Regions from separate parts of the Bradyrhizobium sp. UFLA05-125 genome, predicted to be linked through region 1. Evidence: predicted binding sites of a transcription regulator. Region 1 holds the regulator's gene; each other region holds the start of a gene.

Region 1 (10,623 bases):
GGGTGTAACTACCGTGCCGATTCGGGCGGCACGATGTCGCTGACGCTGCGGGCCGCGATTGGTTCCCGGTGAGGTTTTCGTTATGATGGCAACCATGTACCGTGCCGTGACCCGCCAGATCGAAGTGACCGTCGAGCCGAACTTTGTCCCGGAGCAGTCGTCAGCCGAGCGCTCTCGCTACTTCTGGTCCTACACCATCGTGATCACCAACTCCGGCGACGAGACCGTGCAGCTCAAGACGCGGCACTGGATCATCACCGACGCGACAGGGCGGCAGCAGGAGGTCAAGGGCGAAGGCGTGATCGGCGAGCAGCCGATCCTCGCGCCCGGCGAGCGCTACGAATACACCTCGGGCGTCCCGCTCTCGACCGCCTCGGGCTTCATGACCGGCCGCTACCAGATGGTCAACGAAAGCGGCGAGCGTTTCGAGATCGACGTGCCGACGTTTTCGCTCGATAGCCCGGATGGCGGCAAGCGGGTGTTGAACTGAGGGGCGGCATGCTGCGGTAGGGTGGGCAAAAGCGCGAAGCACCGTGCCCAACACCTCTCCAATCATGTGATAGCAGTGGTGCGCACGCTTCGCTTTGCCCACCCTACGACTTCTGACCGCTTGGCTAGGCGTTCTCCACCCCCGCCTCGTGCGGCGTGAATTGATACACCGAGCTACAGAACTCGCAGGTCACGACGACCTTGTCGTCCTTGACCATCGCGGCGCGATCATCGGGCGAAAAGCTCTTCAGCATCGCCGCCACCGCATCGCGCGAGCAGGAGCATTCCGCTTTCAGACCCAGCGGATTGAACACGCGCACGCCGCGCTCGTGAAAAAGCCGGTACAACAGCCGCTCACCCGAGAGATCGGGATCGATCAGCTCGACGTCCTCGACCGTACCGATCAGCGAGCGCGCTTCGACCCAGGCATCGTCCTCGGCGACGGTATGCGGCGAGGTGCCTTCGGGCGCGTCGCCGGGATGCATGTCGGCCTGTCGCGCGCGCTCCGGCGCCTTCGGCAAGAACTGCATCAACAGACCACCGGCGCGCCAGCGGTGCTTGCCGCCGTCGCTCGAGCGCCATTCCTCGCCGACGGCGAGGCGCACCTTGGTCGGGATCTGCTCGGAGCGCAGGAAGTATTCATGCGCCGCATCTTCCAGGCTGCCGCCGTCAAGTGCGACGAGGCCCTGGTAGCGGCTCATATCCGGGCCCTGATCGATCGTCATGGCGAGATGACCGCGACCAAGCAGCGAGCCGGAGTCCTTTGCCCCGCCGAGCCGCGAGGCATCGTAGCGGGCATAGGCGCGCAGGCGGTTGGGCGCCTTGAAGTCGACCACCAGGAATGACACCGGGCCGTCAGTCTGCGCCTGAAGGATGAAGCGGCCTTCGAATTTCAGCGCCGAGCCGAGCAGCGTCGTCAGCACGATGGCCTCGCCGAGCAGCTTGCCGACCGGCGCGGGGTAATCGTGCTTGGTGAGGATATCGTCGAGCGCAGGCCCGAGCCGGGTCAAGCGCCCGCGCACGTCGAGCGCATCGACCTCGAAGGGCAGCACGGCGTCGTCGACGGGAACGGAAGACGGCGCGCGAACCGGACTTTCGGGCCCGGCTTTGATGTCAGGGGATTGGGGGACCATGGCGCTCTATCTGGGGTCGGAGTGAACGAAATGAAAGGGGCGGCAAGGCGCTCCGTTTTTGATGCAGAATGGATCGTACACAGCACACCATATTCGGTGTCGTCCCGGGGCGCGCAAAGCGCGAGCCCGGGACCCATAACCACAGGATTGCGTTGTGGCGGAGATGACAACCCCGAGTCTTCGCCAAACTCCACCCTGTGGTTATGGGTCCCGGATCTGCGCTCCGCTTCGCTGCACTTGTCCGGGACGACGACCGAAGATAGGGCAACGCCACGCTGCCATCATCACGGTTCTCTCATTGTCGTCCGCCAGGACGGCGATCCAAACCTATTTCACCGCGTCAAAGCACCAGGCCAAAATACCCTTCTGCGCGTGCAGACGGTTTTCAGCCTCGTCGAACACGACGGATTGCGGACCATCTATCACCTCGTCGGTGACCTCCTCGCCGCGATGGGCGGGCAGGCAGTGCATGAACAGCGCATCGGGCTTGGCGAGCGACATTAGCTGGGCATTGACCTGATAGGGCTTGAGCACGTTGTGGCGGCGCTCGCCCTCCTTGTCGCCCATCGAGACCCAAGTGTCGGTGACGACGCAATCGGCGCCGCGCACCGCAGCTTCCGGATCGGTGCCCAGCATGATCGGAGCGCCCGTCGCCTTGACCCAGTCGCGCATCGCCTTTTTCGGCGCGAGCTCCGGCGGGGTCGCGACATTGAGGTTGAACTTGAAGCGCTCGGCGGCATGCGCCCAGGAGGCGAGAACGTTGTTGTCGTCGCCGGTCCATGCCACTGTCTTGCCCTCGATCGGCCCGCGATGCTCCTCATAGGTCATGAGATCGGCCATTACCTGGCACGGATGCGAGCGCCGCGTCAGTCCGTTGATGACCGGCACTGTCGCGTTCGCCGCGAGCTCGAGCAGCGCATCGTGATTGAGGATGCGGATCATGATGGCATCGACATAGCGCGACAGCACGCGCGCGGTGTCGGCGATGGTCTCGCCGCGGCCGAGCTGCATCTCGGCGCCGGTGAGCATGATGGGCTCGCCTCCGAGCTGGCGCATGGCGACATCGAACGACACCCGCGTCCGCGTCGACGGGCGCTCGAAGATCATCGCCAGCGTCTTGCCTTCGAGCGGCTTGACCGGCTGATGCGCCTTCTGCTTTGCCTTCATGGCCGAGGAGGCGGCGAGCATGCTCTTGAGCTCCGACAGCGGCAGCTCGTTGATATCCAGGAAGTGCTTGGGCGTCTTGCTCATCAGCTTGCCGCCGGCGTCTTGAGAGTGGATTCAATCGCGGTGCAGGCGCGCTCGAGCCGCGCGATGCCCTCCTCGATTTCCGCCTCGGTGACGATCAAGGGCGGCAGGAAGCGCACCACATTGTCGCCGGCGCCGACGGTGAGCAGCTTTTCGTTGCGCAGCGCCGTGGCAAGATCGCCCGAAGGCACCACGGCCTTGAGGCCGATCAACAGCCCCTCGCCGCGCACTTCGCTGACGACATCCGGATGGCGGTCGATCACGGAGGCGAGCTTCTGCTTGAGCAGCAGCGACATCTTCTGCACGTGATCGAAGAAGCCGGGCTTGAGCATGACGTCGAGCACGGCGTTCGCCGCGGACACGGCGAGCGGATTGCCGCCGAAAGTCGAGCCGTGCGAGCCGGGCGTCATGCCGGAGGCCGCCTCGGCGGTCGCAAGGCACGCGCCGATCGGAAAGCCGCCGCCGAGTGCTTTCGCAAGCGACATCACGTCGGGGGTTACGCCGAGGCGGCGATGTGCAAAGAGTTCGCCGGTGCGGCCCATGCCGGTCTGCACCTCGTCGAAGGCGAGCAACAGCCCATGCTCGTCACAGAGCTGGCGCAGCGCGCGATAGAATGCGGGAGGAGCAGAGCGCACGCCGCCCTCGCCCTGGATCGGCTCGATCAGGATGCCCGCAGTCTGTGGGCCGATCGCCTTCTTGACGGCTTCCAGATCGCCATGCGGCACCTGGTCGAACCCGTCCATCGGCGGACCAAAGCCTTCGAGATATTTTGCAGACCCCGTGGCAGCGAGCGTTGCCAGCGTGCGGCCGTGGAACGCGCCCTCGAAAGTGATCATGCGGTAGCGCTCGGGATGGCCCTTGGTGGCGTGATAGCGGCGCACCACCTTGATCACGCATTCCATCGCCTCAGCGCCGGAATTGCAGAAGAACACGAAGTCCGCAAAGCTCTCGTTGCAGAGCCTGACCGCGAGCTTCTCGCCATCCGGGCTCTGGAACAGGTTCGACATGTGCCAGAGCTTTGTCGCCTGCTCCTGCAGGGCCTTGACCAGATGCGGATGTGCGTGACCGAGCGCATTCACGGCGACACCCGATGTGAAATCGAGATAGCGCTCGCCACTGGTTGCGACCAGCCAGCAGCCTTCGCCGCGCTCGAAGCCGAGCTCGGCCCTGGCGAAAACGGGAAGCAGATGCGTCGCGGCGCTCTTGGTCATGGCGGTCACTTGGATGTTGGGGCCGGCTGAGGCTGCGTTGCGCAGCGCATCATTGACCTGCCCGGAAAACGAAACGTGCCGCCTTTTAAGGGCGGCACGTGTCACCATTTTATGCTTGGAAAAACCGCTGTCAATGCCGCCAGAAGGCCGTGCGAGGCGCGCGGCCCGTAGTCTTGCGGTGGCGATTTTGAGAGTTTTTTAAGACGGAACATGTGGACGCGGAGCCGCAGACTCTTGCGCGGGAGTCACGCCATATTGTAGCGTTTCTCCTGTCAGATACGACATCTCGTGCAGCAGTTCTGATCCTCTAAGTCCTCATGTACCGGCGTAACGTTCAGGTGCGTTTTTCGCGCCCGGCGAGCCTTAAGGGATTCTGACGGCACGGGTTTTTCGAGGCTTAGACATCGCCACGTGGCCCCAAGGATTGGCTGGCGCGCGGCGAGGGGAAGGGTGCAATGACGGTTTTGACCTGGTCCGACGATCGCGTCGAGCAATTGAAAAAGCTCTGGGAAGCCGGGCTTTCGGCCAGCCAGATCGCTGCCGAACTCGGGAATGTGACGCGCAACGCCGTAATCGGCAAGGTGCACCGGCTGGGCCTGTCCGGTCGCGCCAAGACCCCGTCCTCGGCGGCTCCCCGGCCGCGCAAGGCACGCCCCGCGCAGCACATGATGCGGGTGAGCCGGCCGATCTCGCGCGGCAACACCGCCCTCGCCCAAGCCTTCGAGGTCGAGGTGGAGCCCGATCCCATCACCTATGACAATGTCGTACCGATGAGCCAGCGCCTGTCGCTGCTCGAGCTCAACGAAGCGACCTGCCACTGGCCGGTCGGCGATCCCTCGAGCCCGGATTTCTTCTTCTGCGGCGGCAAGTCGCTCTCGGGCCTGCCCTATTGCGCGCAGCACTCGCGCGTCGCCTACCAGCCGGCGGCGGATCGTCGGCGCGCACCGGCTAAGCCGGGAACGCGCTGAGTTCAGCCACAAACGACAACGTCCCGGCGCAGGGCCGGGACGCCTGATCGAGAAACGTCAGCGCGCCATTTGGCGCGCTTTTTTTACGTTTGCTCAGCCTTCGCGAAACGATCATCCAGCGCGTAGCCGGCGCCACGGACCGTGCGGATCGGATCCTGCTCGCGGCCGAGATTGAGCAGCTTGCGCAGACGGCCGATATGGACGTCGACGGTGCGCTCATCGATATAGATGTCACGGCCCCAGACGCTGTCGAGCAGCTGCTCGCGCGAGAACACCCGGCCGGGATGCTCCAGGAAGAACTCCAGGAGGCGATATTCGGTCGGGCCGAGGTCGATCGGCCGGCCGGAGCGGGCGACGCGGCGCTTCTCGCGGTCGAGCTCGATGTCGCCGTAGGCGAGTATGGTCGCAAGCCGCTCGGGGCTTGCACGCCGCAGGAGGCCCTTCACGCGTGCGAGCAACTCGGGCACCGAGAACGGCTTGACGATGTAGTCGTCGGCGCCTGTCGCAAGCCCGCGCACCCGCTCGCTCTCCTCACCGCGCGCCGTGAGCATGATGATCGGCAGCTGCTTGGTCTCGGGCCTGGCGCGAAGCCTGCGGCACAGCTCGATGCCGGACAGGCCCGGCAGCATCCAGTCGAGCACGATCAGGTCGGGGATGTGCTCCTTGAGGCGGGTGTCGGCGTCGTCGCCGCGCATCACCGTCTCGACATCGTAGCCGTCGCCTTCGAGGTTATAGCGCAATAGCTCGGTCAGCGCTTCCTCGTCCTCAACAACCAGAATGCGTGCGCCCATGGCGTCGTCGCTCCTTAAGTGTTCGGCACGGTCGTGGCGAAGGTGGTCATGTCGCCCTTCGGACGCTTGTCCGCGATGGCCTGACCTTCGATCATATAGAAGACGGTCTCGGCGATGTTGGTCGCATGGTCGCCGATCCGCTCGATATTCTTGGCGCAGAACATCAAATGGATGCAGAACGAAATGTTGCGCGGATCCTCCATCATGTAGGTCAGGAGCTCGCGGAACAGCGAAGTGCAGATCGCGTCGACCTCCTCGTCGCCCTTCCACACCATCATCGCCGCTGGCAGATCATGCGCGGCATAGGCGTCCAGCACCGACTTGACCTGCTGCTGCACGAGGTCGGTCATGTGCTCCAGGCCGCGGAACAGCTTTAGCGGATGGAAATCGGTCTCGAGCGCGGCGACGCGCTTGCCCATGTTCTTGGCGAGGTCGCCGATGCGCTCCAGATCGGTCGCAACGCGCATGGCGCCGACGATCTCGCGCAGGTCGACCGCCATCGGCTGGCGGCGCGCGATCGTGAGCACGGCGCGCTCCTCGATCTTCTTCTGGAGCGCGTCGATCTCGGCGTCGGTTGCTACCACGCGCTGGCCGAGCGCGACGTCACGGCGGATCAGCGCATCGACGGAATCGACGATCATGCGCTCGGCAAGGCCACCCATCTCCGCAACGAGCCGCGTAAGCTCCTGGAGGTCGGTGTCGAAGGCCTTTGCGGTATGTTCAGAAGCCATTTCCTGTCTCCTCAGCCGAAGCGGCCGGTGATGTAGTCCTGGGTACGCCGGTCGCTGGGCGACGTGAAGATCTTGCTGGTCTCGTCGAACTCGATGAGCTCGCCGAGATACATGAAGGCGGTCTTGTCGGAGACGCGCGCCGCCTGCTGCATGTTGTGGGTGACGATCGCGATCGTGTAGTTCTCGGCGAGCTCCTGGATCAGCTCCTCGACCTTGGCGGTCGAGATCGGATCGAGCGCCGAGCAGGGCTCGTCGAACAGGATCACCTCGGGGCGCACCGCCACGGTGCGGGCGATGCAGAGACGCTGCTGCTGGCCACCGGAGAGCGACAGGCCGGAGGCGTTGAGCTTGTCCTTGACTTCGTTCCACAGCGCACCACCGCGCAGCGCCTTCTCGACCCGGTCGTCCATCTCGGACTTGGAGATCTTCTCATAGAGGCGGATGCCGAAGGCGATGTTCTCATAGATCGTCATCGGGAACGGCGTCGGCTTCTGGAACACCATGCCGACCCGGGCACGCAGCAGGTTGAGGTCGAGCTTGGGGTCGAGGATGTTGGTCTGGTCCAGCATCAGCTGACCGGTGGCGCGCTGCCCCGGATAGAGATCGTACATCCGGTTGAAGATGCGCAGCAGGGTCGACTTGCCGCAGCCGGACGGGCCGATGAACGCCGTGACGCGGTTGGTGCCGAGCGTCATGTTGATGTTCTTCAGCGCGTGGTGTTCGCCGTAATAGAAGTTGAGGTTGCGCACCGTCACCTTGGCCGGAGCCTCAGGCAGCGTCGGCGAGGCCTGACGCCCGGTGGAACCTACGGAAACGGACAGATCGCTCATTTTGCAGTCCTCTCGGCGCCAAGAATGCGCGCGCCAATGTTCAGGGCAAGCACGGTCAGGGTGATCAGAAGCGCCCCGCTCCAGGCCAGTTGCTTCCAATAGGCGTAGGGGCTCTGAACGAAGTTGTTGATGGTGACCGGCAGGTTCGCCATCGTCTTGTTCAGGCTCAGGCTGAAGAACTGGTTCGACAGCGCGGTGAACAGTAGCGGCGCGGTCTCGCCGGCGACGCGGGCGGTCGCGAGCAGCACGCCGGTGATGAGGCCGGAGCGCGCCGCGCGGTAGGCGATCCGCTTGATCACCAGCGAGCGCGGCAGACCGAGGGCGGAAGCCGCCTCACGCAACGCGTTCGGCACCAGCAACAGCATGTCCTCGGTGGTGCGCAGCACGACCGGGATCACGATGACGGCGAGCGCCAGCGCGCCGGCGATCGCGGAGAAGCCACGCATCGGCACCACCACCGCGCCATAGATGAACAGGCCGATGATGATCGAGGGCGCCGACAAGAGGATGTCGTTGATGAAGCGGATCACCGAGGTCAGCTTGTTGTTGCGGCCGTATTCGGCGAGATAGGTGCCGGCGAACATGCCGAGCGGTGCGCCGATGCCGACGCCGATCACGGTCATGATGATCGAACCGATGATGGCGTTGCGCAGGCCGCCTTCGGTCGAGCCCGGGGGCGGAGTGTCCGCGATGAAGATCTGAAGGTTCAGACCGGTGATGCCGTTGTAGAGCAGCGTGATCAGGATCAGCGCGAGCCAGGTGACGCCAAAGGCGGCGGCACCGATGCAGAGACCGCGGACGACGATGTCCTTGCGGCGGCGACGTGCGTAAATCGGGTTCATGTTACTTCCCCGCCTTCTTTTCGAGACGCAGCAGCATCAGCCGCGCGCCTGCGAGCACGAAGAACGTCAGCACGAACAGCAGGAGGCCGAGCAGGATCAGGCCTGACTGGTGCAGGCCGTCGCTCTCGGCGAACTCGCTCGCGATCGCCGCCGAGATCGTGGTGCCCGGCGCGAAGATCGAGGACGATATACGGAAGGAATTGCCGATGATGAAGGTCACCGCCATGGTCTCGCCCAGCGCGCGGCCGAGGGCGAGCATGACGCCGCCGATGATGCCGACGCGCGTATAGGGGATCACCACGCTGCGCACGACCTCCCAGGTGGTGCAGCCGACGCCGTAGGCGGCCTCTTTGAGGACCGGCGGCACAGTCTTGAACACGTCGACCGAGATCGAGGTGATGAAGGGCAGCACCATGATCGCGAGGATCAGCGCGGCGTTGAACAGGCTGAGATAGGACGGCGGGCCAGCGAAGATCGCGCCCAGCACGGGAACGCCGTCGAACAGCTTGATCATGAAGGGCTGGAAGGTGTTGGCCAGGAACGGGCCCAGCACGAAGAAGCCCCACATGCCGTAGATGATCGAGGGAATGCCGGCGAGCAGTTCGACGGCCATGCCGATCGGGCGGCGCAGCCATTGCGGGCAGAGCTCGGTGAGGAAGATCGCAATGCCAAGCCCCACGGGAATGGCGATCAGCATCGCAATGAACGAAGTGACGAGCGTGCCGTACATCGGCCCGAGCGCGCCGAGGACCGGCGGATCGGCGGACGGCGCCCAGCGCTGCGTCCACAGGAACGCGAGGCCGTACTCCTTCATCGCCGGGAAGGCGCCGACGATCAGCGACACGATGATGCCGCCGAGGATCAAAAGCACCGAGATCGCGCTGAGCCGCGTGATCCAGTAGAAGGTCAGGTCGCCGAGCTTGAACGCGCTCAAGGCCTTGGCGCGATCATATGGTCCGGCGTCGTCGACGATATCGCTCTGAACGGCCATCTCTGCCACGCCGATCCCCTATTGTACCTTTTACGTCATCTGCACGCCGCCGATGGAGGCGGTCTTGTCGACGATTTGTCCCGCGTCGTTCGGGATGGTCCGAAGACCAGGCCCGGAATCCTCCAGGGAGTTCCGGGTCGATTTTGCCACTCGCGCTCCGCGTGTGACGGAGCGCGAGTTTCGCTACGCTGCGATCAGCTCTTGATCTCGGCAGCCCAGGTCTTCTCGATCAGCTGAACGACGCTGTCGGGCATCGGGATGTAGTCGAGCTCCTCGGCCGCCTTGTCGCCGTTCTTGAAGGCCCAGCGGAAGAACTTGATGGCTTCCTGCGAGGCCGCCTTGTCGGTGGCATCCTTGTGCATCAGGATGAAGGTCGCCGCGGTGATCGGCCAGGACTTGTCGCCGGGCTGGTCGGTCAGGATGACGTAGTAGCCCGGAGCCTTGGCCCAGTCGGCGTTGGACGCGGCCGCCTGGAACGCCTCGACGGTCGGCTGCACCGGCTTGCCGGCCTTGTTGACGAGACCGGCGTAGGTCAGCTTGTTCTGCTTGGCATAGGCGTACTCGACATAACCGATCGAGTTCTTGGTCTGGCTGATGTTGCCCGACACGCCTTCGTTGCCCTTGGCGCCGACGCCGACCGGCCATTCGACGGCCGTACCCTCACCGACCTTGCTCTTCCAGTCCGCGCTGGCCTTGGAGAGGTAGTTGGTGAAGTTGAAAGTGGTGCCCGAACCGTCCGAGCGGCGAACGACGGTGATCGCGTCCGACGGCAGCTTCACGTTCGGATTGAGCTTCTTGATGGCGGCGTCATCCCACTTGGTGATCTTGCCGAGGTAGATGTTGGCGAGGGTCTCGCCGTCGAAAGTCAGCTCGCCGGGCTTCACGCCCTCGATGTTGACCACGGGGACGATGGCGCCCATGACCATCGGCCACTGAACGAGGCCGTCCTTTTCGAGCTGCTCGGCCTTGAGCGGCGCATCGCTGGCACCGAAGGTCACGGTCTTGGCCTGGATCTGCTTGATGCCGCCGCCGGAGCCGATCGACTGATAGTTCAGACCGTTGCCGGTCTCCTTCTTGTAGGCGTCAGCCCACTTCGAATAGATCGGGAACGGGAAGGTCGCGCCGGCGCCGGTGATATCGGCAGCGAAGGCCGACGTCGATGCGGCGACCAAGCCAGCAGCGACGATAGTTTTGATGAAATTCATGCTGGTCTCCATAGTGGGGAGCGAAGCGCCACGCGCGCCCGATCGCGCTCCCGCGCCGCTCGTTTAGGAGCGGTCGGTAGTGCTTTTACGAAGGTTTCGTGACAGTGGGATGACGGACTTAAGCAACTGAAATAGTTTGCATTTCAGGTTGAAGCCGGAGGCTTCGCCTGGGGAAAACAGGCGG
Region 2 (10,623 bases), on a different contig from region 1:
AGGGCAGCCCTGCTCGCCAAGGGGCTGCGTGTCGACTATATCGGCTTCATCCTGGTGGCGATCGGACTCGGTTCGCTCGAGTTCGTGCTCGATGAAGGCCAGCGCAACGATTGGTTCGGATCGAACATGATCGTTGCCTTTGCCTGTCTTTCCGCGTTTTGCCTGTTAGCGCTAATCCCCTGGGAATTGCTGCGCGACGATCCCATCGTCGATATTCGCCTGCTCGGGCGGCGGCAATTCGGCGCCTGCTTCGTGGTCATGCTGGGCACCGGCGCGGTGCTGATCTCGACGACGCAGCTCATACCGCAGCTCTTGCAGACAGAGCTGAACTATACGGCGATGCTTGCGGGTCTCGCTCTGTCGCCCGGCGGCATCGCAACATTGGTTCTGATGCCGGTGGTCGGCCGCCTCGTCGGCATGGTGCAGTCGAAATATCTCATCATGACGGGTGCGGCCATCTGCGCGGTCGCGATGTGGCATCTCACCGGAATCAACGGCGACATCACCTATGGCTATGCGGCGATGGTGCGCATCCTGCTCGCGCTCGGTCTTCCCTTCCTGTTCCTGCCGGTGACGACGGCCTCTTATGATGGCGTGCCGCCGGACAAGACCAACCAGGCATCTGCGCTCATCAACGTCGCGCGCAATATCGGCGGCTCGATGGGCGTTGCGCTGGCGCAAACCATCCTCGCCCAGCGCCAGCAATTCCACCAGAGCCGGTTGATCGAGCATCTCGCGCCGTCCGATCTCGGCTATCAGCAGAGTATAGACGCAATGACGCAGTTCTTTCAGGCGCAGGGCTCGAACGCGTCGGATGCGGCTTCGCAGGCGATCGCCTGGGTCGGCAGGACCTTGCAGCAGCAGGTCGACTTCCTTGCCTATATCGACGTGTTCTGGACGCTCGCGATCATCGCCGTCCTGATGATCCCCGTCGCTGCGATCATTCGCCCGATCGACCTGCGCACCCCGGCCCGCGGGCATTGATTGCTTTGCCGGGTTCGCAAGAGCTAGCGCGGTAAGTTGGGAAAAGAAACTTATGTGAAAGATCAGGATATTTTGGCCTGACTTATGGCCAGTGCGCCGAGAATTTGACAGTTCTGTTTTAGAACTATACGTTCGATATCAATATCACCGAACGGCCTGCGCTGTGTAGGCGGGCGACACCGCCGTGGCGCGGCCCCTCAGAGGGAGGCGAGCTTGTCCAAGCGAAACGCCACGGCTGCCATCATCGGCGCCGGTGACTATATCGGCACCGATATCGCCAAGAAGTTCGCATCTGAAGGCTTCACCGTCTTCGCCGGCCGTCGCAATGGCGACAAGCTCGCGCCGCTGGTAAAGGAGGTTGAAGCGGCCGGCGGCGAGATCCACGCCCGCTCGCTCGATGCGCGCAAGGAGGAGGAGATCATTTCCTTCCTCAATGAGGCCGACAAGCAGGCGCCGCTCGAGGTCTGCATCTTCAACGTCGGCGCCAACGTCAATTTTCCGATCCTCGACACCACCGAGCGCGTATTCCGGAAAGTCTGGGAGATGGCATGCTATTCCGGCTTCCTCGCGGGGCGCGAGGCGGCACGGTTGATGCTGCCGCGCGGCGGCGGCAACATTTTCTTCACCGGCGCAACCGCGTCGTTGCGCGGCGGCAGCGGCTATGCCGCGTTTGCCAGCGCCAAGTTCGGCCTGCGCGCGGTCGCCCAGGCGATGGCGCGCGAATTGGGACCGAAGAACATCCATGTCGCGCACCTCATCATCGATTCTGGTGTCGACACCGAATGGGTACGGCAGCGCCGCCTCGAGGCGCTCGGCCCCGGCGCGCTCGACAATCCCGATCTCCTGATGCCGCCGGCCTCGGTCGCGGAGTCCTATTGGCAGCTCTATCAGCAGCCCAAGAGCGCCTGGACCTTCGAGATGGAGATCCGTCCCTTCGGAGAGAAATGGTGACCGCGGCGCAGGACTACGGCTAAACTCGCGCCAGGCAAATCATCCCGGAGGACGTCTACGTGAAGACCGCGATCACCGAACTGTTCGGCATCGAGCATCCGATCATCCAGGGCGGCATGCATTTCGTCGGCTTTGCCGAACTCGCCTCCGCCGTCTCCAATGCCGGCGGGCTCGGCATCATCACCGGACTCACCCAGAGGACGCCGGAGCTGCTTGCCAAGGAGATCGCGCGCTGCCGCGAAATGACCGACAAGCCGTTCGGCGTGAATCTCACTTTCCTCCCGACTTTCTCGGCGCCGCCTTATCCGGAATACATCGCCGCGATCGTCGAGGGTGGTGTCAGAATCGTGGAGACCGCAGGCCGCAGCCCGGAACAATACATGCCGGCGCTGAAGGCAGCCGGCGTCAAGGTGATCCACAAATGCACCTCGGTGCGCCATTCCCTGAAGGCCGAGCGAATCGGCTGCGACGCGGTCAGCGTCGATGGCTTTGAATGCGGCGGACATCCCGGCGAAGACGACATCCCCAACATGATCCTGCTGCCGCGTGCGGCCGAGGAGTTGAAGATCCCCTTCGTTGCCTCCGGCGGCATGGCCGACGGCCGCAGCCTCGTCGCCGCGCTGTCGCTGGGTGCCAGCGGTATGAACATGGGCACGCGCTTCATCGCCACCAAGGAAGCCCCGGTGCACCAGAACGTGAAGAACGCGTTGGTCACTGCGACCGAGCTCGACACCCGTCTCATCATGCGCGCGCTGCGCAACACCGAACGCGTGCTGAAGAATGCCAATGTCGATCGTCTGCTCGAGATCGAGCGCGAAAAGGGAGGAAAGCTGAAAATCGACGACATCCACGACCAGGTTGCGGGCGTCTATCCCAGGATCATGATCGAGGGCGAGATGGATGCCGGCGCCTGGAGTTGCGGCATGGTCGCAGGCCTCATCCACGACATTCCTTCCTGCAAGGAACTCGTCGACCGCATCATGAGCGAGGCCGACGAGATCATTCGCGACAGGCTGATGGGCTTCCTCGACGGCAAGGCGGCAACGCGCAAGGTCGCGTGACGTCGAATCTGCGGCGCAAACGATGAGGACCGCGATCAGCGATTCTCATCGCGCCGCGCGAAGGCGCGCTGATCAACAACGCGTGTGTTGCCTCGCTACGCGGCGTGCTGTTTTCTGACGGCTCAGGACTGGGCCCTTTCCCGTAACGCCATGCGAAGCGAACCCGTGACCGTCAGGCGACGTGATCTTCTTGCGTTGATCGGCACGGTGGCCGGCAGCGCGGCCATGTACCATGCGATGACGAGCCTCGGGCTCGCATCGGAATCGCGGTACAAGGGGCCGATCCGACTGGAAGGCGATCCCAAGGGCGCCTCCGTGCTCGTACTCGGTGCGGGCCTTGCCGGCATGACCGCGGCGCTGGAGCTGCGCAAGGCGGGGTACAGTGTCCAGATCCTCGAATTCAACAGCCGCCCCGGCGGCCGCAATTGGACGCTGCGGGGCGGCGACGTCTTCACCGAGCTCGGCGGCCACAAGCAGGTGTGCGAGTTCGAGGACGGGCTCTATCTCAATCCGGGGCCGTGGCGCATTCCCTATCATCACCGCGCGCTGCTCGACTATTGCAGGCGGCTGGGCGTCGCGCTCGAGCCGTTCAACCAGCTCAATCACAACGCTCTCTTGCATTCGGTGCGCGCCTTCGGCGGCAAGCCCCAGCGTCTGCGCGCCGTAAAGGCTGATTTCCAAGGCCAGATCGCCGAGTTGCTTGCAAAAGTGACGCAGCAGGGCAAGCTGGATGAGAGCGTGTCGAAGGAAGATCAGGAGATCCTGCTCCAGGCGCTGCGCTCGTGGGGCGCGCTCGACAATGGCTATGGTTACAAGGCCAATCTGATCTCGGCGGAATTCCGCGGCTACACCAAGGATCCCGGCGGCGGATTGACGGCGATGCCGGAGCCGAGCGAGCCGGTTGGCCTGTCGGAAGTGCTGAAGTCGCGGCTCTGGCGCTATTTGCGCGGCTTTGCGCACTACAATTTCCAGACCACGATGTTCCAGCCGGTCGGCGGCATGGACATGATCGGCAAGGCCTTTGCGAAGGAGGTCGGCGATCTCATCCGCTACAACGCCAAGGTGACGCAGATCCAGCAGGACGCCCGCGGCGTCACCGTGAGCTATGTCGATGCCAAGAAGCCGGGCGCGGTGCAGCAGGTGCACGCCGACTGGTGCGTCTGCACGATCCCGCTGACGATCCTGAGCCAGTTGCCGCTCGACGTCAGCGCCGCCATGAAATCGGCGATCGATGCTGTTCCCTATGCCGCGTCCGTGAAGATCGGCCTGCAATTCAAACGCCGGTTCTGGGAGGAGGACGAGGCGATTTATGGCGGCATCAGCTACACCGATCTGCCGATCCGACAGATCGCCTATCCGAACTACGACTACAACCGCGCAGGGCGCGGTGTGCTGCTCGGCGCCTATCTGTTCGACGGTCCGAACTCCTACGAATTCAGCGCGATGTCTCCGGCGGAGCGGGTCGCACGCGCCGTCGAGTTCGGCGCCGTCATTCACCCGCAATACAAGAGCGAATTCGAAAACGGCATCGCGGTCGCCTGGCACCGGGTGCCCTTCGTGCTCGGTTGCAGCGGCGACTGGAGCGATGAGGCGCGCGCCGCGCACTACGACAATCTCTGTCAGATCGACGGCCGCATCGTGCTCGCGGGCGAGCACGCCTCGGCGCTGCCGGCCTGGCAGGAGGGCGCGATCCTCTCCGCGCTCGACGCGATTGCGCGGCTGCATGACCGCGTGGTGAGAACGTGATGAGTAAGGGTTTTCGATGGGAGCGATGGCCGGTGCGGCTTGCCATGTCGACACTCATGATGCTGTCGGCAACGGCGCGGGCGCATGACGGCCCCGAAAACCGCATCTTCAGCTCGGGCTTCAATTTCGCGGAGACGACGGGTGAGGAGCTGTTCGCCAATATCTGCCAGGGCTGCCACATGCCCGATGCCGGCGGGGCCTCCGGCGCCGGCGCCTATCCGTCGCTCGTCGCCGACAAGAATCTGGAAGCGCGCGGTTATCCCATCTATCTCGTGCTCAACGGCCGGCGCGCCATGCCGCCGTTCGGCGAGATGATGACCGACGCGCAGATCGCCGCCGTCGTGAATTATCTGCGCACGCACTTCGGCAATGCTTACGATGATGTGGTGACGGCGAACGAGGTGAGGGACGCGCGTCGCTGACGCACCGGCAAGAAGGGGGAACCAATGAATTTCAAAACCGGCGCCGTCATTGGCGCGTTGCTCGCGATTTCCCATGCGGGTACGGCTCACGCCGAGGTCATCCGGCATCCCATTCCGAACTCTACCTTTCCGATCGCGCAGGCCGTGCAGGTCACCGGCAATGCTACGACCTATTATGTCAGCGGCCAGGTGCCGCCGGTCGCCAACAAGGATGCCGATGCCCAGAGCCGAGAGGCCTATGGCGACACCAAGACTCAGACCGTCGGCGTCCTAAACCGCATCAAAGGCATTTTGGAGGGGCTCGGCCTCACCATGGGCGACGTCGTCAAGATGCAGGTCTTCCTGGTGCACAATGCGTCTGCACCGATGGACTTCAAGGCCTTCATGGAGGGCTACACCCAGTTCTTCGGCGGCAGCCAGCCCAACCTGCCGGCCCGCTCGGTGGTCGGGGTCGCCGCGCTCGCCAATCCAGGCTTCCTGGTCGAGATCGAGGTGATCGCGGTGAAGGACGCGAAATAGGCCGGGGGCCGTTGCAAAAACGGCAGAACGATCGCGCTTGCCAAAGCGCGCCTGCGCTGTCTGAATTCAGCGAGGCTGCATTCTGGGAGCACGAGATGAAGAAGACGATCACCAACGACGATTTCTCGTGCCGTAACGCGCTGCTCGCGGTGGCTTGCACGGCGCTGCTGCTCACCGGCGGGGCGGCCGCCGAAGGCCTGAGCCCGCAGCAACAGCTCTCCCACGACGTCTACAAGGAGCTCGTCGAGATCGATACCACCACCGCGACTGGCGACACTGCGCGCGCGGCCGAAGCGATGGCGGCGCGGCTGAAGGCGGCGGGCTTTCCCGATTCGGACGTGCACGTCTTCTCGCCCGCGCCGCACAAGGGCAATCTTGTCGCCCGCCTGCACGGCAGCGGCGCCCGCAAGCCGATCCTGCTGGTCGCGCATCTCGATGTCGTGCCCGCGCTGCGCGAGGATTGGTCGGTCGATCCGTTCAAGTTCACCGAGAAGAACGGCTACTACTACGGTCGCGGCACAGCCGACGACAAGCACATGGCGTCCGCCTTCATCACCAGCATGATCCGTTTCAAGCAGGAGGGCTACAAGCCCGACCGCGACATCATCGTTGCGCTGGAGACGGACGAGGAGATATTCGACCGGGACGCCCTCGGCATCCAGTGGCTGATACGGAACAAGCGCGACCTCATCGATGCCGAGTTCGCGCTCAACGAGGGCGCCGGCGTGGGCCTGAAGGACGGCAAGCCGATCCGCGTCGGCGTCCAGACCAGCGAAAAAATCCCCGTCAGCTTCCAGCTCGACGTCACCGATCCCGGCGGTCACAGCTCGGTGCCGCGCAAGAGCAACGCGATCTACAAGCTGGCCGAGGGCCTCGTGCGCCTGTCCAAGTTCAACTTCCCGCTCAAGCTGAACGCGACGACGCGCGGCTATTTTGAGAAGAGCGCGCAGTTCGAGAACGACCAGACCGCGGCCGACATGCGCGCCGTGATGTCGGATAAGCCTGATCCTGCGGCGCTATCCTTTGTCCGGCTCGCTGCGAACCCGGTCTACAATGCCCAGCTCCGCACGACCTGCGTTGCGACGATGCTCCAGGGCGGGCATGCCATCAACGCGCTGCCGCAGTCGGCGAGTGCCAAGGTCAATTGCCGCATCATGCCGGGCGAGCCGGTCGAGGAGGTCAAGGCGACGCTGGAGCAGGCGCTGGCGGATCCCGACATCAAGCTGACGCAGATCGATACGGCTGTGATCAGCGCGCCCAGCGAGCTGCACGAGGAGATCATGGGCGCGATCGAGAAGCTCTCGGGCGAATTCTTCCCCGGCGCCATCGTGCTCCCGGTCATGAGTTCCGGCGCCACGGACGGCAGCTACCTGCGCAATGCGGGCATCCCGACCTACGGCCATTCCGGCATGGCGATCGACATTGGGGAAAACCGCATCCATGGCAGGGACGAGCGTGTTCCCGTGACGTCGTTTTACAACGGACAGGAATATCTCTACCGGCTGGTCAAGATGCTAGCCGGCGGTTCCTGAGCGTGCGAAAGGCCTGAGAATCCGAGGTCGGCTTCGCTGGCCAGTAACCCTGACGACAATCTGCCGCTGGAAATCCGGCTCACGCCTCCTAAATAAGGGTAAAATTGGCCCTTAATTGATTTCAGGAGGCATCTCTTGGTCCTGAAAGGCGTTTCTTTCGGTCTCGCCACCGCGCTCATGCTGGCATGCAGCAGCGCGGCGATGGCTGACGACTACAAGCCTGACGACTATCTCGGCCTCGATCTCTCCAAGGCGGTGCTGTCGCCGAAGCGGCTCGGCCCTGCGACGCAATTCGCGCCGGTCCGGGTGGAAGCAAGAAGTGACGCGGCGCGTGCCGTGCCTGACGTCACGCCGAAGACGGTCGCGACCGAGCGCGTGAAGGCGCCGGAGCCGTGGGTTGCTCACGCGAAGAGCGCGCAACCGCGTGGCGCTGCTCGTGCCAAGCTGGTGCATCGGCACACGAATCCGCTGGATGCGCAGGCGATGGACACGCGCGTCCAGACCTGGCCGTGCAGATCGGGCGGCATCTGCAACTGGAAACGCTGAGCGTGGTCCTGCCCGAAGGGCCGCGTTAGCGCAAAGTGTGAAACGGTTTTCCCTCGCGACAAACGCGGAACGCGTTTGCGCGGAGATCATGCTCAAATAATTAGGCGTCATCCGCCCGTCGCAAAACGGTAGGCGCGGAGTCAAAAAACCGTCGGTTTGGAGTCAAGGAGCTCAGGCACCTTTCGTCGCGATTCGGCGAAGGTTTTCTGAATGGCAACGCTCCGCGCCTCGCGCGCATGGACCCGGCGGCAGTTTCTGGTCCGCTCCACATCCTCCCTCGCGCTCGCCGGTCTCGGTTCTCTCGCCAAACCATATCTCAGCCGCGCCGCTGATCGACCGCTGATTGCAGGCGGCATCCAGTCGGGCGACGTGTCCGAAGGCTCTGCCGTCATCTGGGCGCGCGCCGATCGGCCTGCGCGAATGCAAATCGAATGTGCCACCGCCGAAAGCTTCAAGACGATCCTGTGCACGGCGTCCATTGACGCGCTGCCGGATGCCGACCTCACCTCGAAGGTGCTGCTGCGCGACCTCCCGCCCGGACAGGACATCTTCTACCGCGTGCGCTTCGACGACATCGCGACCGGCGTTGCCGGCGAGACGCGCACCGGACATTTTCGCACCGCGCCGGCTGCCGGCAGGTCGATCTCGTTCGTGTGGTCTGGCGACACCGCCGGGCAGGGATGGGGCATCGATACGTCGCGCGGCGGCATGCGCAGCTATCGGACCATGCTCGACAATCGCCCGGATTTCTTCATTCATTCCGGCGACCACATCTATGCCGACTGCACCATTCCTGCCGAGTTGAAGCTGCCGAACGGCGAGATCTGGCGTAACCTCGTCACCGAAGAGAAATCGGAAGTCGCGCACACGCTGGCGCAGTTCCGCGGCAACTACAGATACAACCACCTCGACGAGAACTTCCGCGCCTTCCATGCGGAGGTGCCGATGTTCGCGCAATGGGACGACCACGAGGTTACTAACGACTGGTCGCCCTATGGCAGTGTCGACGAGACAGGATTTGACGCCGACGGCACCTCACGCCTCGTCGCGCGCGCGAGGCGTGCGTTTTTCGACTTCATGCCGGTCCTCGAGATTCCGCGGCAGCAAGGCCGTATTTATCGGAAGATCGCTTGCGGACCGCTGCTGGACGTCTTCATGATCGACATGCGCAGCTACCGCGATGGTACCTGGAACAAGGGCGAGGACCACGACGGCTGGATCCTGGGCCGTGATCAGCTCGCCTGGCTGAAGCGGGAACTTGCCGCTTCGCGCGCGACCTGGAAGGTGATCGCGGCCGACCTGCCCATTGGCCTGATCAGCCTCGATGCCGTCGCGCTCGGCGACGGACCGCCCGACCGGCGCGAGCACGAGATCGCGGATCTGCTGTCCTTCATCAAGCGCGCCAGCGTGCGCAACATCGTCTGGCTCACGGCCGACATGCACTACACCGCGGCGCACTACTACGATCCCAACCGCGCGGTGTTCTCCGATTTCGAGCCGTTCTGGGAATTCGTCTCAGGTCCTCTCCATGCCGGCACCTGGGGGCCGGGTGAGCTCGACAACACCTTTGGACCGGTCGCGCTGTACCAGCATGGCTGCAATGCCGAGCAGGGCGAGAACCTTGCGCCTTGCTTCGGACTCCAGTTCTTCGGCCGCGTCGACATCGACGGCGGCACGGAGGTCATGACAGTGACGCTGAAGGACGTCGACAATCGCGACCTCTGGTCGGTCGACATCCACCCGCAGCCGCAAGGGCGATCTGCTGTGGTGGCACAGCATTCGTAAGAGGCTGGCGCCAACTAACCCGATCTTGATTGGCCGCGCGGTGGCCGCCCCGCTATAGTGGTCGTCCCGCCACCGCCCTCCATTACCGAAAAGTCTGTATGCGCGGCCTTTGTTGGTGCGCGTCCGGCGGCCTGGAATTCGTCAGGAGTGTTTCCATGGAAAGTCTGAAAACCCAGGGCATCGGCATGCCCAAGCTCGGCCTCGGCACGTTCCGCATGCAGGGCGATGTCTGCCGCGCCGCAGTCGAAAGCGCGCTGTCGCTCGGTTATCGCCATATCGATACCGCCGAGATGTACGCCAATGAAGAGCCGATCGGTGCGGCGATTGCCGGCGCCGGCGTGCCGCGCGGCGAGCTGCACGTCACGACGAAGGTCTGGCACGAGAACCTCGCGCCGGAGGCGATCCGCCGCGCCTTCGACGCCAGCCTGGACAAGCTACGGCTCGACCACGTCGACCTCTATCTCGTGCACTGGCCGTCGCGCAATGCGAACTGGCCGGCGGTTTTCGAGACGCTGATGAAGCTGAGGGAAGAGGGCCGCACCCGCGCCATCGGCGTCGCCAATTTCAATACTGCGCTGCTCAAGCTCGCCGTCGAGGAGATCAAGGCGCCGATTGCCTGCAACCAGATCGAATATCACGTGATGCTCGATCAATCGAAGGTCATCGACTATCTCGCCGCAAAGTCGATTCCGCTGGTCGCATACTGCCCGCTCGCGCAGGGACGCATCGCCTCCGATGAGGTCTTTGGCGAGATCGGCCGCAAGCACGAGGCGACCGCCGCGCAGGTCGCGCTGAAGTGGTTGCTCGATCAGAAAGGTGTCGCGGCGATTCCGAAGGCGTCGCGGCGAGAGAGCCAGCAGGCCAATCTCGACGCTCTGAAGATCACACTCGACGACGACGATCGCAGAAAAATCGCGGCGCTGCCAAAGGACAGGCGCTGCGTTAGTCCCGGCTTTGCGCCGGCGTGGGATTGATCTCATAATAAATGGACGCAAGGAAATGGCCCCGTCGGGGCCATTTCAGCGTGCGCATCAATAGTCGTAGTGGCGATGACCGCGCTTGATCACCACGACCCTG
Region 3 (10,623 bases), on a different contig from region 1:
TCGGCGGCGGCCTCCTCCAGCGCCGGCTCCATCTTGGCCAGCGTCGCATAGAGCGGCAGGATCATGAACGGCAAATAGGAATAGACGATGCCGAGATACATCGCGCTGTCGGTGGAGAGCCACACCACCGGCTGGCTGACGAGATGCAGCGCGAGCAGGATCTGATTGAGCAGGCCGTCGTGCTGCAAGATGTTGATCCAGGCATAGATGCGGATCAGGAACGAGGTCCAGAACGGCACGATCACCAGCACCATCGCCACCGCCTGCCAGCGCGTCGGCAGCCGCGCCATGCCATAGGCGATGGGATAGCCGATCAGAAGCAGGATCGCGGTGGCCGTGATCGCGACGGAGAGGCTGTGCACATAGGCGAATACGTAGAGATCGTCGGAGACCAGCAGCTTGAAATTGTCGATCGACAGCGCGCCGAAGGCGGCCTTGATCGCCGCCCATCCAGCCGTCAGGTCGAACACTGGTTCATAAGGCGGCTGCGCGATTGCCGTCTGTGACAGGCTGATCTTCAGCACGAAGCCGAACGGCACCAGGAAGAACAGCGCCATCCAGAGGTAGGGCGCGATCGCGGCGAAGCGCGCGGGCCGCGCAAAGATTCGGCGTGCGCTCATTGCTCCAGCACCACGCAATCATTGGACGTGAACCAGGCCACCACGCGCTGATTCACGCTGTACGCATCGGTGTCGCGGCGCGCGGTATTTGCGATCGCGGACCGCACCGTGCCACCTGCATCGAGCTTCACCTTGTAGGCGGTGCTGCCGCCGAGATAGCAGACGTCGCTGACGGTGCCTTCCAGCCGGTTGATCGCCGGCCCCTGGTCCGCATCACCGCCGAGCCCACGGCGCGAAAGCTTGACCTTCTCGGGACGGATCGCGACGGTCAGGTTGGACTTGCCGAGCGGCGCGCTCGGCTCAGCCACCACGAGTGCTCCGGCATCGCGAGTCGCAATCATCAGGCGATGCGCCTCACGCGACTGCAGCTCGCCCTCGAACAGGTTGATGTCGCCGACGAACTGGGCGATCCAGCGCGAACGCGGAGCTTCATAGAGCTCGCGCGGCGATGCGACCTGGACGAGCCTGCCGGCGTCCATGACGCCGATTCTCGTCGCCATCGTCATCGCCTCCTCCTGATCGTGGGTGACGATGATGAAAGTCATGCCGAGCCGGCGCTGCAGCTCCATCAGCTCTGCTTGCGTGCTCTCGCGCAATTTCTTGTCGAGCGCGGCCAGCGGCTCGTCGAGCAGAAGGAGTTGAGGGCGGCGCGCCAGCGCACGCGCCAGCGCGACGCGCTGCCGCTGGCCGCCGGAGAGCTGGTCCGGTTTGCGCTTTTCCATTCCCTCCAACTTCACCATCGCGACCATCTCGGCCACGCGCGTGGCGATATCGGCGCGCGCCATGCCGGCGCGCTTCAGGCCGAACGCGATGTTGTCGCGCACAGACAGATGCGGAAACAGCGCGTAGCTCTGGAACATCATGTTGACGGGCCGCTCATGCGGCAGCGCCTGCGCGATGTCGTTGCCACCGAGCAAGACGCGCCCTTCGTCCGGCGCCTCGAAACCGGCCAGCATGCGGAGCAGCGTGGTCTTGCCGCAGCCGGAGGGACCGAGCAGCGCAAAGAACTCGCCGGCCCCGATGTCGAGCGACACGCCGTCGACCGCGCGGAAGGCGCCGAAATTCTTCACCACGCCGTCAATGCGCAGCAGCGGACGCTCTGTCGCCGGATGCGCGCCTGGCCTGGCCGCGGCGGCCGCCTTGATCCCCTCGAGTTCGTCAGCCATGTTCCCTGCCGGCCCCAATGCAGCCGCACGCTAGCGGCGGAACGCCGCCGGCTCAACCGGTTCGATGCCGATCATTCACACCGCATTCGCCATGAACGCCTCCAGCGCGTCGCGATCCGCGGGCGGCATGGTCAGGCCGAGCTTGGATCGGCGCCACAGGATGTCGTCGGGGAAGCGAGCCCATTCGGTTTGCATGAGGTAACGCACCTCGGCTCCCGTTAATTCGGGACCGAAAGCCGGCCCCAGCTCGGCCCGACTCGTCGCCTCGCCCAGCACGGCCGGCAACCGCGAGCCATAGGCACCGACCAGGCGCTGCGCCTGCGCCTCGGAGAGAAAGCGCCAACGGTCGCGCGCGGCATCGACTTCCGCTTCGAAGCTCTGCCAGGGAAAGTCCCCGCCCGGAAGCGCCGCACCCGCCGTCCAGGGCCGCGACATCGGATAGAACGGCGTCAGCCTGGTCACCGCGCGCTCCGCGCGCCATCGTGCGGTCGTGACATCGCCACCGAACATCGTGATCAGCGGCGCCTTGCGCCGCCGCGCATCGAATGCGAGCGCACCATCCCGCCGGCGCGCCGCTTCAGGCGCCAGATTGACGCCCGACATCGTCCGCACCACATCGACCGGCGCGACCACCTCGCGGAAATAGCGGTTGGCCGCCTCGCAGAGATAGCTCACGTCAGCGGCCGGCATGGCGACGATCGCGGGATCGCCCGTGAAGGCATGCGTCACGGCGCCGATCAGGGTGAAATCGCGCTCGAATGGGCTTGCGAAGATCAGCCGGCCATCGCTGTTCTGGAAGACGTAGACATTGTCGGGTTCGAACAGCCGCGGCACGACGATCTGGCTGATCTGCACGGCTGCGCCCGCGCGCGGTGGCGGCTGTCGGAGCACGGTCTCGGCGACGCTCACGCTCCATCCACCGCTGGTGTTCGCGAGCGCGCGGGTCGTGATGACCCTGCGATGGCCGCGATCGACGACGGCGAGCCGCCAGATCTCGGTGCGATCGGCCCGCACACAGCGCGCGCCGGTACGGATCACGGCACCACGCTCCGCCGCATCCAGCGCGGAGAGGACTGTGAGCCTGGAATCATCGACGACGCAGTCCGAATATTCAAAGGCGGTGCCGAACGGCCGTTTCAGGGCGTTGCCAACCGGATGATGCGTGATATCGATGGTCGCCGACGGCGGCAACCCGCCGCGCCCGGCAAGCCGGTCGTAGAGCAGGAGACCGGCGCGCAGCAGCCAAGGCGGACGTTCGTCGGAATGCGCAGGGATCACGAAACGCATCGGACGAACCAGATGCGGGGCGATCGCGAGCCACACCTTCCGCTCGGCCAGCGCCCGGCGCACGCGGCGGAAGCGGCGACGCTCCAGCACCGAGAGATCGCCATGGATCAAATGCGGCGTCGCCGAGGAGGCCGCGCCACCGAGATCGCCCTGCTCGAGCAGAACGACGCGAAGGCCGCGCCCGGCGGCGTCGCGCGCGATGCTGACGCCGTTCAGGCCACCGCCGATGATCGCGAGGTCGTAATCCGCCATGAAGCCGTCGTGAAGGAACGAAGCAGGGACTTCGTCATCACTAGCGCATGATCCGGAAAAGTGTGTAGCGGTTTTCCGCGCGACAAACGCGGAACGCGTTTGCGCGGAGATCATGCACAAACATATGGCTGGAGCGCGACCAGCGCTCTAGCCGGTCTTGAGCGCAAGCTCCATCGCCTCGGCGCGGCCGATGAGGCGGGCATATTGTCCGATCGGCAAGGGCTTGCCGAGCAGATAGCCCTGCACGCCGTCGCAGCCCTCCTTGGCGAGGAAAGCGAGCTGCTCGATCGTCTCGACGCCCTCGGCGATGATCGACATTTCCAGGCCGTGACCGAGATCGATCACGGCGCGCACGATCGCCGCCGATTGCGGGTTGCGGCCGAGATTGATCACGAAGGCGCGGTCGATCTTGATCTTGTCGAACGGGAATGCCTGGAGATAGCTCAGCGAAGAATAGCCGCTGCCGAAATCGTCCATCGAGATCCGCACGCCCAGTGCCTTCAGGCGGCGCAGCAGCGCGAGGCCGCGATCAAAATCCTCGATCAGCACGCCCTCGGTGATTTCGAGCTCGAGCCGGCCAGGCGAAAGCCCGGTCTCCAGCAGGATCGAGTGGACGAGGCCGACCACGTCGCCATGGGCAAACTGCGCCGGCGACAAGTTGACCGCGACCTGGAGCGGCTTGGCCCAGGAAGCCGCCTCGCGGCAGGCTTGGCGCAGGATCCACTCGCCCATCTCGACGATCAGGCCGCTCTCCTCCGCGATCGGAATGAACTCGGCCGGCGAGACCTGGCCGCGGACCGGATGCTGCCAGCGCGCCAGCGCCTCGAAGCCGATGATCTCGCTCTCGGCGACGGTTTGGCCGGCGACGCCCTGCGGCTGGAACGCGAGCGAGAGCTCGCCGTTCTTGATCGCTTTCGACAGATCCTGGTGCAGCACGCGGCGGTCGCGGATCTGCTGGTCCATCTCGGGCTGATAGAGGCTGATCGTGCCGCGCGACTTCTGCTTGGCGCGGAACAGCGCTGCCCCGGCATTGGCGAGCAGCGAAGCACCGTCCGCGCCATTGTGCGGGAAGACCGATATGCCGGTGGTGACCCCGGCGCGCACCGCGCGGCCGTCGATCTGGAATTCCTGGGAAAGGGCTTCACCAAGCTGGCGCGCCAGCGCGAGACCCGTGTCGGGCTGCTTGCCATCGATGATCAGGCCAAACTCGTCGCCGGACAGGCGCGCGACCACGCCGCCACGGGCGGCGTCCTGGAGCCGCTGGGCGACCTCGACCAGGAGCTTGTCACCGAGCGCATGGCCGAAGACGTCGTTGACCTCCTTCAGCCCGTCGAGATCGATGCAAAGCACGGCGAACTCCTCGCCGGTGCCCTCGCAGGCCTCGATCATCTGCGTCAGTGCCTGGAGGAAGGCAGAGCGATTAGGCAGGTCGGTCAGACCGTCGTGATAGGCCATGTGCGCCATGCGCGACTCGGTCTGGCGGCGGTCGGTGACGTCCTCGTGGGTCTTGATCAGATATTCCGGCTCGCCAGCATCGCTGAGCACGGTGGCGCGGCGGGTGAGGAACAGCCGCAGACCATCCTTGGTCGAGATCGGATGCTCCTCGGTAATCATCCCCCGCTTCTTGATCGCGGCCTCGTCGCGCGCGATGATCAGCTTGGCTTCCTTGACATTGAAGATGTCGGAAGCGGTGAGGCCCGTGGCATCCTCGCGTTTACGGTTGAGGATCGCCTCCGCGCTGCGATTGGCGAGCAGATAGCGGCCGTCCTTGACTTGCTCCACGATCAGCGCAACCGGAATGTTGTCGACCACGAGCTCGAGGAATTTCTTGGTGCTCTCCAACTCCTCCGAGAGCGAGCGCCGGTCGGTGATGTCTTCGAACACGAGCAGCAGGAATTCAGGCTGGTTGCGTTCGTTGCGGACCACGATCCGGACCGAAGCAACCATGCGCCGCGCGGATCCGCGCTCGACCTCGAATTCGTTGCGGAACTGCCCGTCGGGAGAGTTAAGCGCGGCCCGATCGGCGTCCTCGATCCTGGTCGCCGAGACTGTAGCAAACAGCTCCCGCGCATTTTTGCCAACAGCGTAGTCCCGCGACAATCCCCAGAAGCGCTCATAGGCAGTGTTCGCGAAGATGTAGCGGCCGTCCTCGATGTTCTTCGCGGCCACACAGACCGGGACGTTGTCGAGCACCGATTCCAGGAATTGCTTGGTGGAGGCAAGCTGCCGCGACAAGTTGCGCTGCTCGCTGACGTCGAGATGCGTCGCTACCGAACCGCCGTTCGGGAGCACGAAATATTTCACCAGGATGGCCCGCCCCTCCGGCAGCTCGGTGATCAGGCCATTCGAGCTGGCGGCCTTCTCGTAGAACTCGTCGTCGGTCACGCCGAGCACGCCGCGATCGCGGCGCAGCCTGAGCATGTCGGGCCCGGTCATATCGGTCCAGAGGTCCGAGCGCGCCAGCCCGTAGATTTCGAGATAGCGGTCGTTGCAGAAGATGATCCGTCGCTGAGCGTCGGTCATCACGATACCCTGGTTCAGATTGTTCATGGCGGACGAAACGAACGCATTGCGCCGCAACTGCATGCGCCTGGCTCGCCGTAACGCCGAGTGGATCCACAGCACGATGGCCGCCAGGAGCGAGCACACCGCGATGCCGCCGAGCAGCGCCTCCCAGACCAGATTGGGATCGAGCCTGCCCAGATAGCTCTGCGGGCCGAAATTGTCGGACAGCGCAAAGGCGCGCGCGGGCGCAACCGTGCAGGCAAGGCACAGCAGGGCCTGCACAGACGTCAAAATCGTGCCGCTCGCGTGCCAGTCCTTCTCAGCCATCAGCCACCCGCGATTTCAACTCCGGATTGTCTGGCCTCACGGGTTGGGATCGGGTAAACGCCTGTCAGCACGACAGAAAAATGTGACGCCAGATACGGCAATTGCCCTGACATGATAAATTCTTCCTTAATGGAGAGCCGCCTTGGATGCGGTTCCTTAAGTCTCTCGTTAAGCCCCTTGTTAGACTTCTTGGCCCTGCCGCTTACGGACCTCCTGCCCCACCATGGATAGAGTTGACTGCGTCGTCATCGGAGCGGGCGTGGTCGGGCTCGCGGTCGCCCGAAAGCTCGCCCAGGCCGGGCGCGAGGTGATCGTGCTGGAAGCTGCGGAGGCCATCGGCACCGTCACTTCCTCGCGCAACAGCGAGGTGATTCATGCCGGGATCTACTACCGGGCCGGGAGCTGGATGGCGCGGCTGTGTGTCAGCGGCAAGCATGCGCTCTACCGCTACTGCGCCGAGCGCGACATCCCGCACAAAAATTGCGGCAAGCTGATCGTCGCGACCAGTCCGTGGGAGACCGAGAAGCTGCAATCGATCAAGGCGCATGCCGAGGCCAATGGCGTGCTCGACATGCAGATGCTTGCAGGCGACGCCGCGCGCGCGCTGGAGCCGGCGCTCGCTTGCGATGCCGCGTTGCTCTCGCCCTCGACCGGCATCATCGACAGCCACGCCTACATGCTCTCGCTGCGCGGCGAGGCCGAAGCGGCGGGAGCTGCGTTCGCGTTTCACACGCCGTTGATCCGCGCCAAGGCGTCGGGCGGCGTCATCGAAATCGATGCCGGCGGCGAGGCGCCGATGACGCTGCAATGCAGCCTGCTGGTCAATGCGGCAGGTCTTTCGGCGACGACGGTGGCGCGCAGCATCGACGGCATGCCGCTCGACCGGATTCCGCCGGCCTATCTCGCCAAGGGCAACTATTTCAGCTGCAGCACCAAGGCGCCGTTCTCACGGCTGATCTATCCTGTGCCCGAGCCCGGCGGGCTCGGCGTGCACCTCACCCTGGACATGGCGGGCCAGGCACGCTTCGGTCCCGACGTGGAGTGGATCGAAACGATCGACTATGCCGTCGATCCCGCACGCGCAGAGCGTTTCTATCCGGCGATCCGCAAATACTGGCCGGACCTGCCTGATGGTGCGTTGATGCCGAGCTATTCGGGCATACGGCCGAAAATCGTCCCGCCGGCGGTGGCCACACAGGATTTCCTGATGCAGGGCACGCGCGATCACGGCGTAAACGGCCTGATCAATCTCTTCGGTATCGAGTCGCCCGGCCTGACGTCATCGCTTGCGATCGCCGACCACGTCGCCGAGCTCGCAAACATCTAAAGCGCGATGAGATTGGGAGTGAATCGTCATCGCGCTCTAGGTTGTTGTATGAGCATGATCTCCGCGCAAACGCGTTCCGCGTTTGTCGCGAAGGAAAACCGCTTCACGCTTTGCGCTAACACGGCCCCTTCGGGTCCGGATCATGCTCTAGCCTTCGCACGAAGTTAACCGCACGACGCTTCGCACCTCGACGCAGGGATGAGCGCAACAGCTCTCATCCCTGCGTGAAGGATGCGTGATCAGGCTTACATGTGTACGGGGTTTACTAGTGGAGCGTGTCGTCCGTGCCGTGCCTCAACCGCTCGATCTGGTCCTTGACCATCAACTTCCGGCGCTTCAACTCAACAATTTGCAGGTCGTCTGTTGAAAGGTGCACAAGAGCTTCGTGCAATTCATTTTCGAGAAGTTTGTGTTTCCGCTCCAATTCAACAAGATGTGCCTGAATTGTCATTCGAAACCTCCTCGGTAGGGTTGAACCTCAGAATTCGATCCGGACGAAGAAGTGTACATCACCGATTCGTTCTGTCGATAAGTATCCGTAGTCTCCCTGTCATTTTTGAAACTTCATATGTAATGAACAGTGAGTAAGGAACCGCGGCAGGAATCATCCATGATTTCAATGCACCTGTGCGCTGGCGCCGCGATCCACTGAAATATCTTTGCGAGAGAACGTTGATAGGGGACCCAGATAGCTTGCGATCACGTCGCGCAAGGACGATACTTTCCACAGGCCTTCCACAGGCTTTCGCAACTTCATCGGGTTTTCCGGCTACCGCACATCATGACCAATGAAGACGAGCGCGAACTCGAAGCCGAGCTCGCCCGGTTGCAGCAGGAACACCGAGATCTCGATGCGGCGATCGATGCATTGCATCAATCGCCCGCCCCCGACCTGTTGCGGTTACAGCGCCTGAAGAAACGCAAGCTGTTGTTGCGCGACCGTATCGCCTTCATCGAAGACCAGATCACGCCCGACATCATCGCCTGATCCCCGCCGGTATGCCGGATGCGTTTTCCGCATACGGATTCCACTTGACTCAAAAAGAACAAAAGAAGAACATTCGGATCTCAACTGCTTCCGGGGAAATGCCATGTCCGCAGCCGCCTTCGACAACAGCCACTATGAGCAAGCCTGCGATCAAGCGATCGCGATGTGTGACGGCAATCTGCGCAGCACCATCAAGGCGCTGATCATGGCCAACGAATATCTGGAAGCGGAGCTCGAGGAATTGCAGGCGGCAATTTCGGCCGGCTGCATTCCCGAGACGTCGCGCAACAAGATGCGGAGCACCTCCAGCGCCGCGTGAGCCAAGGAGCACGAGGAGCCGACCATGTCCGATGTCACCTACTATGTCGCGCTGCCTTTCCTCATCGATGGAGATGGATCGCCGGTCGCGGGCGCCGCGGAGGAATGTCAGACCTCGGCCGCCGCGCTGCGGCGCGCCGAAATCCTGGCGCACGGCGACGGCCATATCGGCGCGATCGCGTTCAGCCGCAGCGGCGATCCCATGACCGGCGAGTTCGGCGACGCCAAGCTGCTGCGCAAGTTCGGCAACGTGCCGGACGATCTCAGCGCGCTTTAATCCAAAGCAGGATGAGTTTTGACTGAATCAACGCAAGCCGAGGGGGACACCTCTCCTCTCCCCGCTGGGGAGAGGTGAGCCAGATCATCGCATCCTAGCTGCTGATCAGCCTGATCCGCGGCTCGTGCCGCCGCTGCGCCTTGCGCACGTACATGGCTGCGTCGGCCTCCTCCAGCGCGCGGCCTGCCTCGGCATGAGATCCCAGCAGCGCGACACCGGCGGAGGCGCCTGCATTCACGCGCTGGCCGCGAAAGACAAAGGACAAGTCGTCGATAGCCTGCTCGAAGCCTGCGGCCTTGGCCTTGGCGTCCGTCTCGCTGAGGTTCCAGAGCAGCAGTGCGAACTCGTCGCCGCCAAGGCGGCCGACCACGTCAGAGGCGCGCACCTGCCGCGTCAGCGCGGCGGCGATCGCCTTCAGCACCTCGTCACCGGCGGCATGACCGAAGGAGTCGTTGATGGGCTTCAGACGATCGACGTCGAGCACGATCAACGCGCCGCGGGCGGCGTAGCGCGCCATGTAGGCGATCGCACGGTGCAGCTCGCGCTCGAAGCCGCGACGGTTCGGGATGCCGAGCAGGAAGTCGGTGTCGGCGGCAGCCTCGAGCTCGTCGATGCGCCTCTGGGCCCGGGCGAGCTTGGTGCGCAGGCTGCGGACGATCGCCTTGGCGTCGTTCTTGGCGTCGTTCTTGGCATCGTTTCTGGCATCGTTCCTGGCATTTTCCTTGGCCCGGCCGGTGGTCGCAGCGGGCCGGCCCGCCGACCGGGCCGTGCGCCTGGCCGCGGGTTTGGATCGGCTCCCGCTGCTTTTCCGGCGCTTTTTGGCCTTCGCAGCGATCGCCCTTTTTGGTTTCTTCATGGGCGTCCTGCTCAATGAAGGCTTGCGGGGATTCACCAAGACAGGATAGTGCATTCCCTTCTCCTTGCCACCGCCTTGCGAGCCGCCGGCCGGAACCGTTAATCTGGCCTATGTTTCTGTATTCCCGAGCACAATTGACGTCATGACCGCGCCGATCGCCATCATCATGGGAAGCCAGTCGGATTGGGACACCATGCGGCATGCTGCCGATACGCTCACAGCGCTCGGTGTCGCCTGCGAAAGCCGCATCGTCTCGGCCCACCGCACCCCGGAACGGCTGTTTACCTTTGCCAAGGGCGCCAAGGCCGAAGGCTTCAAGGTCATCATTGCGGGCGCCGGCGGCGCCGCGCATCTGCCCGGCATGACGGCGTCGCTGACCGAACTGCCGGTGTTCGGCGTTCCCGTCGAATCCAAGGCGCTGAAAGGCGTCGATTCGCTGCACTCGATCGTCCAGATGCCCGCCGGCATCCCGGTCGGCACGCTCGCCATCGGCAAGGCGGGCGCGATCAATGCAGCGCTGCTGGCGGCGGCCGTGCTGGCGCTGTCCGATCCGGCGCTGTCGGAACGCCTCGTGGCCTGGCGCAAGGCACAGACTGACGCCGTGGCCGAGCGCCCGGAGGACAAGGCGTGACTGGCACCAAACGGGTGAAGCTCAAGCCCGGCGACACCATCGGAATCCTCGGTGGCGGACAATTGGGGC

Evidence for each region. Region 1 encodes PhoB, which activates phosphate uptake and scavenging genes when phosphate is short. Its sites were predicted from a motif close to TGTCATNNANCTGTCAT; they were not measured.
Region 2: the regulator PhoB is predicted to act here: its motif matches at 7,867-7,883, upstream of SO156_RS36365 (alkaline phosphatase D family protein).
Region 3: the regulator PhoB is predicted to act here: its motif matches at 8,022-8,038, upstream of SO156_RS11815 (YdcH family protein).

The regions. Positions count from the first base shown of each region.
Region 1 is NZ_JBANBJ010000006.1:41,970-52,592, reverse strand. Features, by position in the region: gene apaG (Co2+/Mg2+ efflux facilitator ApaG/CorD) at 95-490, shown strand; gene SO156_RS09105 (Hsp33 family molecular chaperone) at 615-1,622, opposite strand; gene argF (ornithine carbamoyltransferase) at 1,950-2,873, opposite strand; gene SO156_RS09095 (aspartate aminotransferase family protein) at 2,873-4,081, opposite strand; gene SO156_RS09090 (GcrA family cell cycle regulator) at 4,537-5,049, shown strand; gene phoB (phosphate regulon transcriptional regulator PhoB) at 5,133-5,840, opposite strand; gene phoU (phosphate signaling complex protein PhoU) at 5,855-6,571, opposite strand; gene pstB (phosphate ABC transporter ATP-binding protein PstB) at 6,583-7,401, opposite strand; gene pstA (phosphate ABC transporter permease PstA) at 7,398-8,243, opposite strand; gene pstC (phosphate ABC transporter permease subunit PstC) at 8,245-9,234, opposite strand; gene pstS (phosphate ABC transporter substrate-binding protein PstS) at 9,429-10,439, opposite strand; gene SO156_RS09055 (ATP-binding protein) at 10,583-10,623, opposite strand, start outside.
Region 2 is NZ_JBANBJ010000069.1:3,309-13,931, forward strand. Features, by position in the region: gene SO156_RS36325 (DHA2 family efflux MFS transporter permease subunit) at 1-984, shown strand, start outside; gene SO156_RS36330 (SDR family oxidoreductase) at 1,198-1,935, shown strand; gene SO156_RS36335 (NAD(P)H-dependent flavin oxidoreductase) at 1,995-2,996, shown strand; gene SO156_RS36340 (flavin monoamine oxidase family protein) at 3,222-4,742, shown strand; gene SO156_RS36345 (c-type cytochrome) at 4,742-5,164, shown strand; gene SO156_RS36350 (RidA family protein) at 5,189-5,683, shown strand; gene SO156_RS36355 (M20/M25/M40 family metallo-hydrolase) at 5,779-7,215, shown strand; gene SO156_RS36360 (hypothetical protein) at 7,351-7,761, shown strand; gene SO156_RS36365 (alkaline phosphatase D family protein) at 7,972-9,546, shown strand; gene SO156_RS36370 (aldo/keto reductase) at 9,702-10,520, shown strand; gene SO156_RS36375 (hypothetical protein) at 10,578-10,623, opposite strand, start outside.
Region 3 is NZ_JBANBJ010000009.1:44,293-54,915, reverse strand. Features, by position in the region: gene SO156_RS11840 (ABC transporter permease) at 1-620, opposite strand, end outside; gene SO156_RS11835 (ABC transporter ATP-binding protein) at 617-1,786, opposite strand; gene SO156_RS11830 (glycerol-3-phosphate dehydrogenase) at 1,862-3,325, opposite strand; gene SO156_RS11825 (sensor domain-containing protein) at 3,473-6,157, opposite strand; gene SO156_RS11820 (NAD(P)/FAD-dependent oxidoreductase) at 6,381-7,484, shown strand; gene SO156_RS11815 (YdcH family protein) at 7,750-7,935, opposite strand; gene SO156_RS11810 (YdcH family protein) at 8,266-8,472, shown strand; gene SO156_RS11805 (hypothetical protein) at 8,576-8,791, shown strand; gene SO156_RS11800 (hypothetical protein) at 8,816-9,067, shown strand; gene SO156_RS11795 (GGDEF domain-containing protein) at 9,162-9,923, opposite strand; gene purE (5-(carboxyamino)imidazole ribonucleotide mutase) at 10,066-10,554, shown strand; gene SO156_RS11785 (5-(carboxyamino)imidazole ribonucleotide synthase) at 10,551-10,623, shown strand, end outside.